DNA from 2 places in the Thermaerobacter sp. PB12/4term genome. Region 1 is predicted to be linked to the other one. Evidence: predicted binding sites of a transcription regulator. Region 1 holds the regulator's gene; the other holds the start of a gene.
What was found. Region 1 encodes HrcA, which represses chaperone genes, less so after heat shock. Its sites were predicted from a motif close to TGTTAGCACTCNNNNNNNNNGAGTGCTAACA; they were not measured.

Region 1 (8,561 bases):
GGGGAGCACCATCTGGAACTCTTCGAGGAAGAGGGCGGGCCGGTGGTAGGCCGGCTGGCGCCTCCCGACGTGCTGGCCGGCGGCCTGCCCCGCTTCCGCCCGCCGGCGCCGGCCCAGGGCGGCGGGGAGGTGGCGGTCACCGGCCACCGGCCGCGGGTGCTGATCTACCATACCCACACCAGCGAGGCGTACGTGGGCGCCGTGCCGGCGGGGGCCGGGTTCGACCCGGCGGTGGAGGCGTTCACCAGCGACCCAGGGGCCAGCGTGGTGGGGGCCGGGGCGGTGATCCAGCAGGTGCTGGAGGAACACGGCATCGGCGCGGTCCACCTGCGCCAGGTGTTCGACCGGGACGGCCAGCGGGTGACGCGCATCGGCAATTACCAGCGTTCACTGGCGGCCCTGGCCGGCAGCAAGGAGGAACCCGGCCTTCTGGACCGCTATCCCACGGTCGACGTGGTGCTGGACGTCCACCGCGACGGGATCCCGCGGGATTCGACCCTGGTGAAGGTGGGCGGGCGGCCGGCCGCCGGCATCCTCTTCGTCGTGGGGACCGACCGCCGGCTGGAGCACCCCCACTGGAAGAAGAACTTCTGTTTCGTGCAGTGGATCGTGGCGGAGCTCAACGCCCGCTACCCCGGCCTGGTCAAGGGCGTGCTGTTGTCGGACAACCGCTACAACCAGCATGTCCGGCCCGGTGCGGTGCTGGTGGAGATCGGCGGCTACGGCAACACGCCCGAGGAAGCGGACCGCAGCGCCCGGATGTTCGCCGAGGCGCTGGCGGCGGTCATCGAAGCGGGCAAGGTGCCCCAGGCGGACCGTCCCTTTCAGTGCCCGCCGGGGGTGGCGCCACCCCGCTGAGGTCCGGCTCCGGGGACCCGGTCCGGCGGGTCGCGGCGGGTCCGGGTGGAGCCCCGGGCGGGCCGGGTCGCGGGATGCGGGCGGTTCCGGGGGGCTCGGGCCCGCCGGGCGGTGCCTCCGGCCCGGGGATGGCCGGGCTTGTGACGGCGGGCCCTCGCCGGTATCCTCAACGGTAGCGGCAGTTCCCGGCCGGGGGCGGCCGGGAACTGCCGCCGGCGTGAGGAGGCGATGGGCCCGTGGCGATCCTCGCCGAGTCCCAGCGGCGGGCGGTGGCCGAGCGGCTGGCGGCGGTCGACGCTCCCGTGGAGCTTGAACTCTTCGTCCGCGATACCCGCCTGATCATCCCCGGCCGGGAGTGCCCGCGCTGCGAGGAGACGGTGCAGCTGCTGGAAGAGGTCTGTGCCCTCAGCCCCCAGCTGGCGCTTGCCGTGCGCGACCTCGACCGGGAGAGCGAGCGGGGTCGCCAGCTGGGCGTGGAGCGCACCCCCACCCTGGTGATCCACGGGCGGGCCGGCGGCCGCATCCGCTTCGTGGGGCCGCCGATGGGCTACGAGTTCGCCACCCTGCTGGAGGCGCTGGTGGAAGCAGGCCGTGGGGAAGGCCACGGGGCGGCGCCCGGCGCCCCGGGCAGCGAGGACCGGGGCGGCACGGGCAGCGAGGCCGTGGCTCCGGGCGGAGCCGCGGAGACCCAGGGCCCGGCGGAGGGCGGCCCCGGGGCCGGTTCCTCCGCGCCGGACGGGGTGCTGGACGCCCACCGCCTCGCCCTGCTGGAACAGGCGGGGGAAACCGTCCACCTGCGGGTGTTCTTCACCCCCACCTGACCCCATTGCCCGCGGGCCGTGCGCTCCGCCATGCAACTGGCCCTGGCCAGCCCCCGGGTGATCGCCGAGGCGGTGGAGGCCAGCTCCTTCCCGCAGCTGGCGCGGCAGTACCAGGTCTGGGCCGTACCCAAGACGGTGGTCAACGACCGGGTGGCCCTGGACGGGGCCGTGGGTGATGAGATGCTGTGGTCGGCGATTGCCCAGGTTCTAGGAATCCCGCCGGCCTGAGCAGGCGGCGGGATTCCGGGCCCGGGTTAAGCCGTGGACGCCCGGGACCGGGCTTCCAGGGCCCGGTGAACGGCCCGGGCATTGCGCGCCATTCCGATTCCGCAAACGGCGAGGTCTCGGTGCAGGATGAACCAGGCTGCCGGAGGGGGCCGCCAGGCCCGGATCCGCAACTTCTGCATCATCGCCCATATCGATCACGGCAAGTCCACCCTGGCCGACCGGTTGCTGGAGCGAACCGGCACCATCAGCGAGCGGGAGCGCCGGGACCAGGTGCTGGACATGCTGGACCTGGAGCGGGAGCGGGGCATCACCATCAAGGCCCAGGCGGTCCGCATGTTCTACCGCGCCGCCGACGGCCAGGAATACACCCTGCACCTGATCGACACGCCCGGCCATGTGGACTTCAGCTACGAGGTCTCCCGCGCCCTGGCGGCCTGTGAGGGCGCCATCCTGCTGGTCGACGCCACCCAGGGGGTGGAGGCCCAGACGGTCGCCAACCTCTACCTGGCGCTGGACGCCGGCCTGGTGCTGATCCCGGTGATCAACAAGATCGACCTGCCCGCGGCCCGGCCCGATGAGGTGCGCCAGCAGCTGGCCGACCTGGGCTTCGATCCCGACGAGGTGCTCCTGGTGTCCGCCAAGGAAGGCACCGGCGTCGAAGCCTTGCTGGAGGCGGTGGTCCGGCGGATCCCGCCCCCGGCCGGCGACCCCGAGGCGCCCCTGCGGGCCCTGGTCTTCGACAGCCACTACGACCCCTACCGCGGCGTCATCGCCTATGTCCGGGTGCGGGACGGCCGGTTGCGCCCCGGCGACCGCATCCGCCTGATGGCCACGGGCACGGAGTTTGAGGTCGACCAGCTGGGCACCTTTCGCCCCATGCTGGTTCCCGTGGACGAGCTGGCCGCCGGGGAGGTGGGCTTTGTCGCCGCGGGCATCAAGAACGTGCGGGACTGCCGGGTGGGCGACACCATCACCCTGGTCGACCGCCCGGCGGCGGAGCCCCTGCCCGGCTACCAGCCCGCCAAGCCCATGGTCTTCACCGGCCTCTACCCGGTGGACCCCGGCGATTACGACCGGCTGCGGGAGGCGCTGGAGAAGCTGCACCTCAACGATGCGGCGCTGGTGTTCGAGCCGGAGACCTCCGAGGCCCTGGGCTTCGGCTTCCGCTGCGGGTTCCTCGGCCTGCTGCACATGGAGATCGTCCAGGAGCGCCTGGAGCGCGAGTACGACCTGGACCTGATCACCACCGCGCCCAGCGTGGTCTACCGGATCCGCTTGCGGGACGGGAGCGAGGTCGAGATCCAGAACCCGGCCGACCTGCCGCCCCGGGACCGGATCGAGGCGTTCCTGGAGCCCTACGTGCGGGTCTCCATCTTCACGCCGAAGGACTACGTGGGCTCCATCATGGAGCTCTGCCAGGAGCGCCGGGGCGAGTTCATCAACATGGAATACCTGGACCCGCGGCGGGTCCGCCTTGAGTACCTGATGCCCCTGGCGGAGATCATGTACGACTTCTTCGACCAGATGAAGTCGCGCTCCAAGGGCTACGCCACGCTGGACTACCACCTGGAAGGGTACCGGGAGTCGGACCTGGTGCGGCTGGACGTGCTGGTGGCGGGGGAGCTGGTGGACGCCCTGTCGGTCATCGTCCACCGGGACAAGGCTTACGCCCGCGGCCGCGCCCTGGTGGAGCGGCTCAAGGAGCTGATCCCGCGCCAGCTCTTCGAGGTGCCCATCCAGGCGGCGGTGGGATCACGGGTCATTGCCCGCGAGACCATCCGCGCCCTGAAGAAGAACGTGCTGGCCAAGTGCTACGGCGGCGACGTGACCCGGAAGCGGAAGCTGCTGGAGAAGCAGAAGGAAGGCAAGAAGCGCATGAAGCAGGTGGGCCGGGTGGAGATCCCCCAGGAGGCCTTCATGGCCGTGCTGCGGGTGGACGAGCCCCGGGGAGGCGGGGGCAGGTGATGCGGCCGGGCGCCACCACCGGCGTAGGGACCCCGGCCCCGGCGGCCGCCCGCCCCGACCCGGACCCGCCCGCGGCCGGGACCTGGCCCGATTGGGATGCCGGACCCGCCCTCTACATCCACGTCCCCTATTGCCGCCAGCGGTGCTACTACTGCGATTTCAACACCTACCTGCTCGACCCCGAAGGCAAGCGCCGCTACCTGGCCGCCCTGGAGCGGGAACTCGACCTTCTGGCGGCCGATCCCGGCCTGACCCGGCCCCTGGTCTCGGTCTTCGTGGGCGGCGGCACGCCGTCCATCCTGGAGCCCGCCGAACTGGAGCGGCTGCTGGAGGCGGTGCACCGCCGCTTCGCCCTGGCCCCCGGGGCGGAGATCACCGTGGAGTGCAATCCCGGCACGCTGGACGAAGGCCGGCTGCGGGCCCTGCGCGGCGGCGGGGTCACCCGGCTGAGCCTGGGGCTGCAGGCGGTGCAGGACGAGCTGCTCCAGGCCATCGGCCGAGACCACACCTGGGCGGACTTTCAGGCGACCTACGCCCGGGTGCGGCGGGCCGGGTTCGACAACGTGAACGTCGACTTGATCTTCGGCCTGCCCGGGCAAACCCTGGCCCAGTGGGAGGAATCCCTCCGGGCCGTGGTGGCGCTGGAGCCCGAGCACGTCTCCTGCTACGGCCTGGAGCTGCACCCGGGCACGCCCTTCCACCGCCGCTGGGAGGCCGGCCTTCTGGACCTGCCGGGGGAGGACGCGGAGCGGGCCATGTTCGACCGGGCGTACGAGGTGCTGGGCGCGGCCGGGTTCGTCCGGTATGAGATCTCGAACTTCGCCCGGCCGGGGCGGGAGTCGGTCCACAACCGGGTCTACTGGCTGAACGGCTCCTATCTGGGGGCGGGGCCCGGCGCCTGGTCTTGCTGGCAGGGGGAGCGCCGGCGCAACCGGCTGCACCCCCTGGCCTACGCCGCCAGCCTGGAGCAAGGCGAGCCGGCCGTCGACCTGCGGGAACCCGTCGGCCGGCGCCAGGCGATGGAGGAGACCATGATCCTGGGGCTGCGCCTGGCCGAGGGGGTTGAGGAGGCTTGCTTCGCCCGGCGGTTCGGCCTGACCCCGGCCGAAGCCTTCCCGGAGGCGGTGGCCCGGTTGCTGGCCGGGGGCTGGCTCCTGCGGGAGGGAGGGCACCTGCGCCTCAGCCTTCAGGCGGTGCCCGTGGCCAACAGCGTGCTGGCCGAGTTCGTCGGCGCGGACCAGTCCCGTTGACGGGCAGCGCCGCCGGTGCTACCTTGTTAAGAGGATCATTAGCACTCTCTGATATCGAGTGCTAACCGGCCCGCATCCGGGCGCCGGCTCCGGGTCCGTGAGGCCATCGGGCAGGCGGCAGCCGGCTCCGGTAGCGGGCGTCGACTCGGTCTCCGGAGAGGGCCCGCCGGGCGGCGCGGGTCGCGGCCGCCGGTCCGGCCTCGGGCGCCGGGCCGGCGGGCAGCCTGCCGGCCCTGTTGGCCGCGGCAAGCCCGGGGCTGGAAGGGTCCCGGGTCCGCCGGCTTGCGGCAGGTGCAGGTTCCCGGTGGGGAAGCGGGGTCCGGAGCCGAGGGGGGAATCACCATGGACCGGCGCAAGCAGCAGGTCCTCAAAGCGGTGGTGGAAGACTACGTCGACACGGCGGAGCCCGTGGGCTCCCGGACCCTTGCCCGCAAGTACGGGCTGGGGGTCAGCCCGGCCACCATCCGCAACGAGATGGCGGATCTGGAGGAGATGGGTTTCCTCGAGCAACCCCACACCTCGGCCGGGCGCATCCCGTCGGACCGCGGGTACCGCTTCTTCGTCGACATGCTGATGGAGGCCGTGGTCCCGCCGCCGGAGCTGGTCGAACGCCTGCGCCGGCTTTACGCCGAGCGGGTCGACCAGGTGGGTCGCCTGCTGCGGCAGACGGCCCAGGTCCTCAGCGAGGCCACGGACTGCCTGGCTCTGGTCGAGGCTCCGCGGGTGGAGCCCGTGACCTTCCGGCACCTGCAGGTGCTCCCCCTCAGCGAGCGGCGCGCGGTGCTGGTCCTGGTGACCGACGAGGGGCTGGTCCAGCAGCGGCTTCTGGAGCTGCCCGAGCCCGCCAGCGAGGCGGACCTGCAGCGCATCTCGGCGGCCCTGACCCGGCGCCTGGCCGGCCTGACCCTGGACCGGGTGGGGCACACGGTGCTGCGCGAGCTCTACGACGAGCTGGCGGCCTGCGGGGCGCTGCTGGAGGTGGCGCTGGAGGCCTTGCGGCCTTCGGCCTCGGACGACGACCACCCGGTCTTCGTCATGGGCACGCGCCGCCTGTTCCGCCAGCCGGAGTTCCAGGACCTGGAGCGGGCCCAGGCCGTGCTGGGGCTGGTGGAGCGGCAGGAGCTGGTGCGGGACCTGCTGGGCCGGCAGGGGAACGACGAGCTGGTCATCACCATCGGACACGAGAATCCGTACCCCGATCTGTACGACTGCAGCGTGGTCAGCGCCACGTACCGTCTTGGTGGCGAGGTGGCCGGTCGCATTGCCGTGCTCGGCCCCAAGCGGATGCACTACCCTCGGATCACCAGCTTGATGGAGCTGCTGGCCCAGCTGCTGACCGAAGCCCTCGAGCGGTCGGTTCGGTGACCGGGCCCGCCGCCGGACGGGAAAGCTTGTCCCTGCCAGCCGGTGGCGGGGCTTTTTTGTCCGGGACCCGGGACCGGTGCGGGGCGCTGGGAAGGAGGCAGGGCCCATCGTGACGGGTGAGGCGGTGACGAATACTCCAGGGGGCGCGGGTCATCCGGTCCCTGAGGCCCGCGGGGCCGCCGCGGGCGAGTCCGGCGGCGAGCCCCGGGCCGGGACGGCCGCTGCCGGTGGGGCCCCGGGCGGGAGCCTGGAGGTCGAGGCGGCCGGCCGGGACGCCGCGGGCGGCCCTGCGGCCGGGCTCGACGCAGTGCCGGAAGGGTCCGGTGAATCTGGCCCCGGCTCCGCGGGCGAGCCGGCGGGGGACCTGGGTGCGGCCGAGGCGGCCCTGGCCGATGCGCGGCGCCAGCTGGATCAGGCCCGGGCGGAAGCCGAGGCGGCGCGGGCCGAGGCTGCTGCGGCCCGGGCGGAGGCCGAGGCGGCCCGGCGGCAGGCCCAGGAGACCCTGGATCAGCTGCGCCGGCTGCAGGCCGACTTCACCAACTACCGCCGGCGCATGATGGAAGAGCAGTCCCGGTGGCGGCAGGAGGCGGAGGCCGAGCTGGCCCGCGCGCTGCTGCCGGTGGTCGACAACCTGGAGCGGGCCCTGGCGGCCGCCGGCGAGGACGACCACCCGGTGGTGCAGGGGGTCGCCATGGTCCACCGGCAGTTCCTCGAGGTGCTGCGCCAGGCCGGGGTGGAACCCATCGCGGCCCAGGGGCAGCCCTTCGACCCCTACCGGCACGAGGCGGTGGCGCGGGAGGAAACGGCCGAGCATCCCGACGGGACCGTCATCGAAGTGTTCCGGAAGGGCTACCTGTACCGGGGACGAACCCTGCGCCCGGCCATGGTGAAGGTGGCCGTGGCGCCGCCGGGGCCGGCCCCGGGCGCGGGGACGGCCGGTTCGTCCGGATGAACCTGAGCCGGGGCACCGGTCGCAGGTTGAGTGCTGGAGGAGGCGACGTAGCATGGGCAAGGTGGTGGGCATCGACCTGGGCACCACCAACTCCGTGGTGGCGGTGCTGGAGGGCGGCGAGCCCACGGTGATCACCAACGCCGAGGGGAGCCGCCTGACTCCTTCCGTGGTGGGCTGGTCCAAGGGCGGCGAGCTGCTGGTGGGCCAGGTGGCCAAGCGGCAGGCCGTGACCAACCCCGAGCGGACCATCTTCTCCATCAAGCGCTTCATGGGGCGGCGCTTCGCCGAGGTGCGGGACGAGGCCGGGCGGGTGCCGTACAAGGTGGTGGAAGGGCCCAACGGGGACGCCCGGGTGGAGGTGGACGGCAAGCTCTACTCCCCCGAGGAGATCTCGGCCATGATCCTGCGCAAGCTCAAGCAGGACGCCGAGGCCTACCTGGGCGAGCCGGTGACCCAGGCGGTGATCACCGTTCCCGCCTACTTCAACGACGCCCAGCGCCAGGCGACCAAGAACGCCGGCCGCATCGCCGGCCTCGAGGTGCTGCGCATCATCAACGAGCCCACGGCGGCCGCCCTGGCCTACGGCCTGGACAAGGAGGAAGACCAGAAGATCCTGGTCTTCGACCTGGGCGGCGGCACCTTCGACGTGTCCATCCTGGAGCTGGGGGACGGCGTCTTCGAGGTCCGGGCCACCAGCGGCAACAACCACCTGGGCGGCGACGACTTCGACCAGCGGATCATCGACTGGCTGGCCGAGGAGTTCAAGAAGGAGCACGGCATCGATCTGCGCCAGGATCGCATGGCGCTGCAGCGGCTCAAGGAGGCGGCGGAGAAGGCCAAGATCGAGCTGTCGTCGACCCTGAGCACCAACATCAACCTGCCCTTCATCACGGCCGACGCCAGCGGCCCCAAGCACCTGGACATGACCCTGACCCGGGCCAAGTTCGAGGAGCTGACGGCGGACCTGGTGGAGGCCACCATGGGGCCGACGCGCCGTGCCCTGGAGGACGCCGGTCTGAAGCCCGGGGACATCGACAAGATCATCCTGGTGGGCGGCTCCACCCGCATCCCCGCGGTGCAGCGGGCCATCCGGGAGTTCTTCGGCAAGGAGCCCCACAAGGG
Region 2 (8,561 bases), 490 kb from region 1:
ACGTCCTGCAACAGCACCACGGCCCCGGCCTTCTCCCCGTCCGGTCCCACCAGGGGAAAGGCGCGGACCGCCACGGCCAGCGGCGACCCGTCCCGCCCCTCCAGCTCCAGGAGGCGCGGGGGCAGGGGCTCGGGCGCCTCCAGCTGTTCCAGCAGCATGCTATCACAGGGGTTGCTCGCCCCCAAGGGCCGCGGCCGCGATACCACAGCCGGCGCCCAGCCGGCCCGCTCCAGGATGGCCGCCGCCGCGCGGTTGACCAGGGTGACCGTGCCGGCGGCGTCGGCGGCGACGATGCCTGTCCCCACCTGCTCGAAGATCAGGTCCTGGAACCGCTTCAGGGCGGTGAGCTCCTGCAGGCGCGCCTGGACCTGCTCGAACAGCCGGGCGTTGTCGAGGCTCAGGGCCGCCTGGCTGGCCACCACCGCCAGCAGGTCCGTCTGGCTCAGGGCCTGGGGGAGGGGCTCGTCCCGGACCACCACCACCGCCGCCAGCAGCTGGTCCCTGGCCACCAGGGGAAGGGCCAGCACCCACCGCCGCTGGCCCGCCAGCAGCCAGTCCGGCCCCTGGCCGGGTTCCAGCCGGGCCAGCAGCGGCCTGCGCCCTTCCAGCAGCCGCTGGAAGGGCGGACGGTGCAGATCCAGCTCTCCGCCCACCAGGCCCGGCGGCCCGTTGCGCAGGGCCGCCACCCGCAGCACGCCGGTCCGGCCCCCCGGAACCAGCCACAACACGCGCCCGCCCACGACCTGCAGGAAGGTGTCCAGGACCCGCTCGGCCACCTCGTCCGGGCGCAGGGTGGCGTTGATCACCCGGGCCAGGTGGGAGAGGGCCACCACCGCCCCCGCCGCCTGCCGCACCAGGACCTCGTCGTCGAAGCCGGTACCCCGGCCCTTCGCTCCCCGCCCCTCTTCCCGGACGAACCGGCGCAATTGCTCGACCGCCACGGCCAGCTCCCCGGCCACGCTCAGTCCCCGCTCGGGCAGCCAGGCCACACTGCCCCGCACCTGTCCCAGGGCCTCCACCACCTGGGGGTCGAACCGGCTGCCGGCCCGCCCCTGCACCGCCTCCCAGGCCGCCCCGGGATCGCCCCAGCGCTGCAGGGCGAAAAGATAGGCCTCGGCCACGGCCAGGATCCGGCTGCATAGGGGGATGGCCGTGCCTCCCAGGCCGTCGGGCCCGCCGCTGCCGTCCCAATGCTCGTGGTGGTGCCGGAGGACCCTCGCCACCGGCTCCAGCACCGCGATCCGCGCCACCTCCCGGGCCGAGGCCACGGCGTGGCGGGCCAGCTGGGCCGGAGCGGGATCGCCGTCGTCCATGCCCAGGGGGCGCGGCCCGCCTGCCTCGTGCAGAAGCGCGGCCTGGCGCAGGTTGTCGACGTCCCGGCCGGAAACCCCCAGCGCTTCGGCCAGCTCGGTGACCAGCCGCACCAGCATGTCGGTCCGGCGCAGACACTGGGGGTCGGCCTGGAGGGTGCGCAGGAAGCGTTCCACCGCCCGCTGCCGCAGGTGGCGGGTCCAGACGGTGGCCACGTAGTGGTGGACCACCGTCAAAGCGGGGAAGGCGGCCAGGGCCGCGGGGGGATAGCCGTGGCGGGTGAAGAGGATGTAGACGCCCAGGGCCAGCAGGGCGGACACCGCCAGCCGCCAGCTGTCGGCCACCAGGTAGGTGCGCACCTGCTGCCCCAGGGGAACCCGCTTGTAGAGGGCGAAGGCCACCGTCACCAGGGTGGCGTTGACCAGGCCGAAGGCCACGGCGCTGGCCAGGTAGGGGGTGGCGGTGTCGCCCGCCACGAGGGGCAGGCCCCACGCCCCGCCGGTGAGGCGGAAGGCCGCGGCGGCGGCCAGCACGGCCAGCACCGTCTGGCCGATGTTGAAGGCCGTGACCAGGCCGACGGAGCGCCGGCGCAGGGCCAGCAAGCTCCAGCCCACCACCTCGGCCCAGATGGGCACGGGCGGCCCCAGGAGCCACAGGGACACCAGGACCACCAGAGAGCCCATGGAGACCGCCTCCCCGCCGGGCGCGGGCACCTGGTACAGCTCGGCCACCAGCAGGGCGCAACCCAGCACCAGCACCAGCACCGACGGCGGCACCGGCCAGAGCACGGCCTGGACCACCAGGCCCGCCAGGCCCAGGGTGGCCACGGCCAGCATGTACCGGGCGACGGTCCCCGAAGGCTTCATGGCGGTTCCACTTCGCTGGTCCATGCGGCAACCCTCCCCGGCGGCGCGCAGCCGCAGGAGCCCGGGCCGGGATCGCGGTGCCGGTGCCCCTGCCCACGCGAAAGCCGCGTTCGCCCCGGCGAACGCGGCTTTCGCGTCGCAGCAGCCAGCTCCGCAGCCCCGGCCGGAGGGCCGGCCGGGCCGGCCGGACCGGTTCCACCTGCCTTTACACCCCACCGGCGCCCGTGTTTTGATGGTGGTAACCCGGGTGCGAGGGGTGCGGTGGTGCCTGCAGCCAGGCCGGCCAGGGCTGCGGGTCCGGGCCCATCCCTTCCGGCAAGGGGTTACATGGGCCAGCTGACCTGATAGTTCACCACGATGGTCAGCGCCGCCAGCACACCGGCCAGCAGCTTCGCCGCACGGTAAAGCATTCCGTCACCTCCACCCGCGTCCGGCCGGTCCCGCCCCTCCCGCTGATCCCGGGCGGCGACCGGCCGTTCCTTGTCGCGGCCCGGCCAGTTCCCTCCGGCCCTGCTAGGAAAAGGTTACGACAAGCCCACGCAAGATCCTCCTAAATTCGAAAAAATAGGACCGTGCTTCGACCTTTTTCGTCATGTTGTGGCACAGGCCGGCTGCAGCGCCGCTACCGGTCCGGCTACATACATCCTTCGCCGCCGCCACGGCCAACCTGTCCCTCGCGCGGGCGCCCTTCTTGTCGAACGGCGTCTGGGACCCGGGGCCCACCCCCTGGGTCCAGGGCCACGGGCCGGGATCCCCTCGGTCTGGGGCCGGACCCATGCGCCCGGGGCCACCGGCCGGGCAGGGGTCCGGAAGCCCGGAACCCGGCCTCCGGGCCGGGTTCCGGCGGCCATGCCCATGTCTGACGCCTCCCCACGGCTCACTCCCACAGGCCTGACCCCCCGGCGTCACTCCCACTCGATGGTAGCCGGGGGCTTGGACGTGATGTCGTAGACCACGCGGTTGACGCCCTCTACCTCATTGGCCAGACGGCGGGCGATACGGTCGAGGACCTCGTGGGGCAGGCGGGCCCAGTCAGCCGTCATGCCGTCCCCCGAGGTCACCGCCCGCACGGCCACCGCCTCGCCGTAGGTGCGCCGGTCGCCCATCACGCCCACGGTGGGCGTGCCCGTCAGGACGGCAAAGGCCTGCCAGAGGCGACCCTCCAGCCCGGCCCGCCGGATCTCCTCCCGGACGATGCGGTCGCAGGCCCGCAGCCGTTCCAGCCGCTCGGCGGTCACGGGCCCCGCCATGCGGATGGCCAGCCCCGGGCCGGGGAAGGGCTGCCGCTGGACGATGGCCTCCGGCAGCCCCAGGCGGCGCCCCACCTCCCGCACCTCGTCCTTGAACAGGTAGCGGAGCGGCTCCACCAGCCGGAACGCCAGGTCCGGGGGCAGGCCGCCCACGTTGTGATGGCTCTTGATGGTCGCCGCGGCGCCGCCCCCGCTCTCGATCACGTCGGGATAGGTGGTCCCCTGCACCAGGAAGGGGATGGACCCCAGTTCCTCGGCCAGCTGCCGGGCCTCTTCCTCGAACACGCGGATGAAGGTCTCGCCCACGGCCTTGCGCTTGGCCTCGGGGTCGGCGATGCCGTCCAGGGCGGCCAGGAACCGGTCCCGGGCGTCGACCACCCGCAGGTCAATGCCCAGCCCGGCCAGGCTTTCCTGGACCTCCTCCACCTCCCCCGCCCGCAACAGGCCCGTGTCGACGAACACGCAGGCCAGCCGGGGGCCGATGGCCCGGTGGACCAGAACCGCCGCCACGGTGGAGTCGACCCCGCCGCTAAGGGCGCAGAGGGCCCGAGCGCCCTCCAGCTGGCGTCGCAGGGCGGGTACCGCTTCCTCGACGAAGCCGGCCATGGTCCAGCCGGCCCGGCAGCCGCACACGCCGTAGAGGAAGTTGGCCAGGATCTCCCGGCCCCGGGGGGTGTGGCCCACCTCGGGGTGGAACTGGACCCCCAGCCAGCGGCCGCCGCCTCCCTCCACCGCGGCAAAGGGCGAGGCGGCCGTGCGGGCAAGGACGGTGAAGCCCGGCGGCAGCGTTTCCACCCGGTCGCCGTGGCTCATCCACACTTCCAGGCGCGGCCCCAGGCCGGCCAGCAGGCGGCCGGGTTCCTCCACCTCCAGGGTCGCCGGGCCGTACTCCCGCTCTTCCGCGCGGGCCACGCGCCCGCCCAGCTGGTGGACCATGAGCTGCATGCCGTAGCAGATGCCCAGAACGGGCACCCCGGCATGCCACAGGCCGGGATCGCACTGGGGGGCACCGGGCTCGTAGACGCTCGCCGGACCGCCGGAAAGGATCACGCCCCGCGGCCGGTGGCGCAGGATCTGGGCCAGCGGCGCGTTGTGGGGCAGGACCTCCGAGTACACCCCCAGCTCCCGCACCCGGCGGGCGATGAGGTGGCCGTACTGGGAGCCGAAGTCCAGGATCACCACCCGCTCGGCGGGTTCGGCCGGGGAAAGGGGGGAACGGGCATCGGACATGGTCCCATCGCTCCTTTTCATTGACGGCATGATACCATGGTCCGGCCCGAAGCCGGTCCCCCCTGAAACGCCGGTCCCCCCTGAAAGAGCACGCCGCGGGGTTCCACCCCGCGGCGTGCTGTGTTCCGGGAAGGGTGCCGCGCGCCAGCGGCTTGCGGCCACCCTATCGGGCCGGTCCCTTCGTGGCGACCGGATCAGAAGTCCATGTCGCCCATGCTGCCGCCAGCCGCTTCCTTCTTGTCCTCGGGCAGGTCGGCCACCAGGGACTCGGTGGTCAGCACCATGGCAGCGATGCTGGCGGCGTTCTGCAGCGCCGAACGGGTCACCTTGGCCGGGTCGACGATACCCCGGGCGAACATGTCGCCGTACTCGCCCGTCAGGGCATCGAAGCCCTCGTTGTCGGGCAGCTGCTTGACCCGCTCGACCACCACGGAGCCCTCCAGGCCGGCGTTGGTCGCGATCTGGCGCAGGGGCTCCTCCAGGGCGCGGCGGACGATCTCGATGCCCATCCGCTCGTCTTCGTTGCGGGCCTCCACCTTGTCCAGCGCCTTGATGGCGTGCACCAGCGTGGAGCCGCCACCGGGGACGATGCCCTCCTCCACCGCCGCCCGGGTGGCGGAGAGGGCGTCCTCGATGCGGTACTTCTTCTCCTTCAGCTCCACCTCGGTGGCCGCGCCGACCTTGATCACGGCCACGCCGCCCGCCAGCTTGGCCAGCCGCTCCTGCAGCTTCTCGCGGTCGAAGTCCGAGGTGGTCTCCTCGATCTGCCGCTTGATGACGTTGATGCGGGCCTTGATCTTCTGCGGATCGCCGGCGCCTTCGACGATGGTCGTGTTCTCCTTCTCCACGACCACCTTCTTGGCGCGGCCGAACATGTCGGGGGTGACGTTCTCCAGCTTGATGCCCAGGTCTTCGGAGACCACCTGGCCGCCCGTGAGGATGGCGATGTCCTCCAGCATGGCCTTGCGCCGGTCGCCGAAGCCGGGCGCCTTCACCGCGCAGGACTGCAGGGTGCCGCGGATCTTGTTGACCACCAGGGTGGCCAGGGCCTCGCCCTCCACGTCCTCGGCGATGATCAGCAGCGGCTTGCCCCGCTCCACCACCCGCTGCAGGACGGGGAGCAGGTCGTTGACCGAGGAGATCTTGCGGTCGGTGATCAGGATGAAGGGATCCTCCAGGACGGCCTCCATGGCCTCCGGGTCGGTGACGAAGTACGGCGACAGGTAGCCCCGGTCGAACTGCATGCCCTCCACGACCTCCACGGTCGTGTCCAGGGTCTTGCTCTCCTCGACCGTGATGACGCCGTCCTTGCCGACCTTCTCCATGGCGTCGGCGATCATCTTGCCGATCTCTTCGTCGTTGGCGGAGATGGAGGCCACCTGCTGGGTCGCCGACTTGGTCTCCACGGGCTTGGCGATCCGCTTGATCTCCTCCACCACGGCGGCGACCGCCTTCTCGATGCCCCGCTTGACCAGGATCGGGTTGGCGCCGGCGGCCACCACCTTCATGCCCTCGCGGACCATGGCCTGGCCCAGCACGATGGCGGTGGTGGTACCGTCACCCGCCACGTCGTTGGTCTTGGTCGCCACCTCGGTCAGGAGCTTGGCGCCCATGTTCTCGAAGGGGTCCTTGAGTTCGATCTCCCGCGCGATGGTCACGCCGTCGTTGGTGATGGTGGGGGAGCCGAACTTCTTCTCCAGGACCACGTTGCGGCCCTTGGGCCCCAGCGTGATCTTGACGGCGTTGGCGACGGTGTTCAGCCCCTTTTCGAGGCTGCGCCGCGCCTGCTCGTTGAAGACCAGCTGCTTCGGCATGCCGCTTCCCCTCCTCGGTTACTGAACGATGGCCAGAATGTCCCGCTCGCTGAGGATCAGCAGCTCCTCGTCATCCAGCTTGACCTCGGTGCCGGCGTACTTGGAGAAGATGACCCGGTCACCTTCCTTGACCTCCAGGGGCACCTTCTGGCCATTCTCGAGGATGCGGCCCGTGCCCACGGCCAGGACCTCACCCTGCTGGGGCTTCTCCTTGGCCGTGTCCGGCAGGATGATCCCGCCCTTGGTCCGCTCCTCTTCCTCCAGCACCTTGACGACCACCCGGTCGCCGAGAGGGCGCAGCTTCACCGAAACGGTCCCTCCCTTGGGCTGCGGCTGAACGCTCACCGCCGTGCACCTCCCTGAAAGGATGCAGGTTGGTTCCGGGGCGCCCGGCCACAGCGATTGGATGATGGGTTGCAGGATGACCGGCCGGCGGGCCGGCGGGCCGGAGCCCCCGGGCCGCTGGACGCCTGTCCTGTTAGCACTCCCTTCCGGAGAGTGCTAAGCCACCGACTATGGTAAGGCGGCCAAAAACGGTCGTCAAGCCCCGATTTGGCCGCCGCTCCCAACTCGGCCGCTTATCCTGTTCCCGCGCGAGGGGCGCTTTATGCGTGGCCGGTCAGGCATGGCCGGATGGTGCGCCTGAGGGCGGGGGCGGGAGAGGGTGGCCCGGAGCGTCGTGACCGCCCCCCTGCAGGATGGCCACGGCATGGGCCAGCAAGGGTTCCAGCGCTGCCAGGCATTCGGCCACCCCCCGGGGGCTGCCCGGCAGGTTGACGATCAGGGTGCGGCCCAGGATGCCCGCCACCCCCCGGGAAAGGTAGGCCATGGGGTTGGCCGCGCCCGTGGCGGACCGCATCCGCTCGGGCAGCCCGGGCACCAGGCGCTCCACCACGTCCAGGGTGGCTTCCGGCGTGACGTCCCGGGGACCCAGGCCGGTGCCGCCGGTGGTGAAGATGATGTCCGCCCGCCCGGCCGCCGCCCGCAGCCAGCGGGCGATGGCGTCCCGGTCGTCGGGCACGACACCGCGGTCCACCACCACCGCCCCGCCCTCGGCAGCCCAGCGGGCCAGGTACTCGCCGCTGTCATCCCGGCGCCAGCCCTGGCTCACCCCGTCGCTCACGGTCAGGATCGCCACCCGCACGGCCTTCACCTTCCCTTCCGGTCGTCCGGTTTGCGGGTCTGCGGGGCCCCGGGGGCAGGGGTTTCCGTCATGGCTGCGGGCCCGGGGGCCCCACCGGCTCGCCCAGGTCCTCCCAGGCCGGCTCGTCCGGGCGGGTGTACTCGCCGCTGCGCCCGCCGGTCTTGCGCACCAGGCGGACGGCCTCGATCACCATGCCCCGGTCCAGGGCCTTGCACATGTCGATCAGGGTCAGGGCGGCCACGGTGACCGCCGTCAGGGCTTCCATCTCGACCCCCGTGCGCGCTGCGGTGCGGGCGGTGGCCTGGATCTCCACGCCCTCGGCGCTGAGCCGGAAGTCGACGGCCACGGCATCAAGAGGCAGGGGATGACACAGGGGAATCAGCCGGCCGGTCTCCTTGGCCGCCAGGATGCCCGCCACCCGGGCCACGGCCCAGACGTCCCCCTTGGGCACGTCGCCCGCGCGCAGGCGGGCCAGGGTGGCCGGCGCCATGCGCACCCGGCCCCGGGCCACGGCCTCGCGGAGGGTGACGGGCTTGCCGCTGGTGTCCACCATCCGGGCCCGGCCCGTCCCGTCCAGGTGGGTCCATTCCTGGGACCCTGCCGCAAGGCCTGACCCGGTCCCTCCGGCGCCGGCCGGCGCCCCGGCCCGGCCGGGGCCGGGTTCCGCTCCCTGCCCGGCCGGCAAGGGCTCCCTCACCAGGGGATCACCTCCACCTGCGCACCCGCCGGCAGGCCCTCGATCTCCAGGGGCAGGTGGACCAGCCCCTGGGCCCCCGTGAGGGCCGAGATCAGGCCGGACTTGCGGGGCTGGGGCCGGGCACCGTACTCGCCCCCGCGCCAGATCAGGGCCACGGGTACGTACTCTTCCCGGCCCGGCGGCCGGCGCAGGGCCGTCTCCAGGCGCGCCCGGATGCGGGGGCCGGGACCGGGCTCGGGTGCAAGCCCC

Region 2: groES (co-chaperone GroES) is a predicted target of HrcA. The motif match lies at 6,948-6,978, and genes of this name have one in related genera.

The regions. Positions count from the first base shown of each region.
Region 1 covers NZ_CP048407.1:2,611,781-2,620,341, reverse strand. Annotated here, with positions in the region: gene spoIIP (stage II sporulation protein P) at 1-858, shown strand, start outside; gene DYI95_RS10910 (thioredoxin family protein) at 1,095-1,907, shown strand; gene lepA (translation elongation factor 4) at 2,034-3,872, shown strand; gene hemW (radical SAM family heme chaperone HemW) at 3,872-5,122, shown strand; gene hrcA (heat-inducible transcriptional repressor HrcA) at 5,465-6,487, shown strand; gene grpE (nucleotide exchange factor GrpE) at 6,597-7,439, shown strand; gene dnaK (molecular chaperone DnaK) at 7,492-8,561, shown strand, end outside.
Region 2 covers NZ_CP048407.1:280,799-289,359, reverse strand. Annotated here, with positions in the region: gene DYI95_RS01240 (ATP-binding protein) at 1-2,201, opposite strand, end outside; gene guaA (glutamine-hydrolyzing GMP synthase) at 3,083-4,657, opposite strand; gene groL (chaperonin GroEL) at 4,852-6,471, opposite strand; gene groES (co-chaperone GroES) at 6,490-6,816, opposite strand; gene DYI95_RS01220 (molybdenum cofactor biosynthesis protein B) at 7,091-7,615, opposite strand; gene moaC (cyclic pyranopterin monophosphate synthase MoaC) at 7,683-8,312, opposite strand; gene glp (gephyrin-like molybdotransferase Glp) at 8,309-8,561, opposite strand, start outside.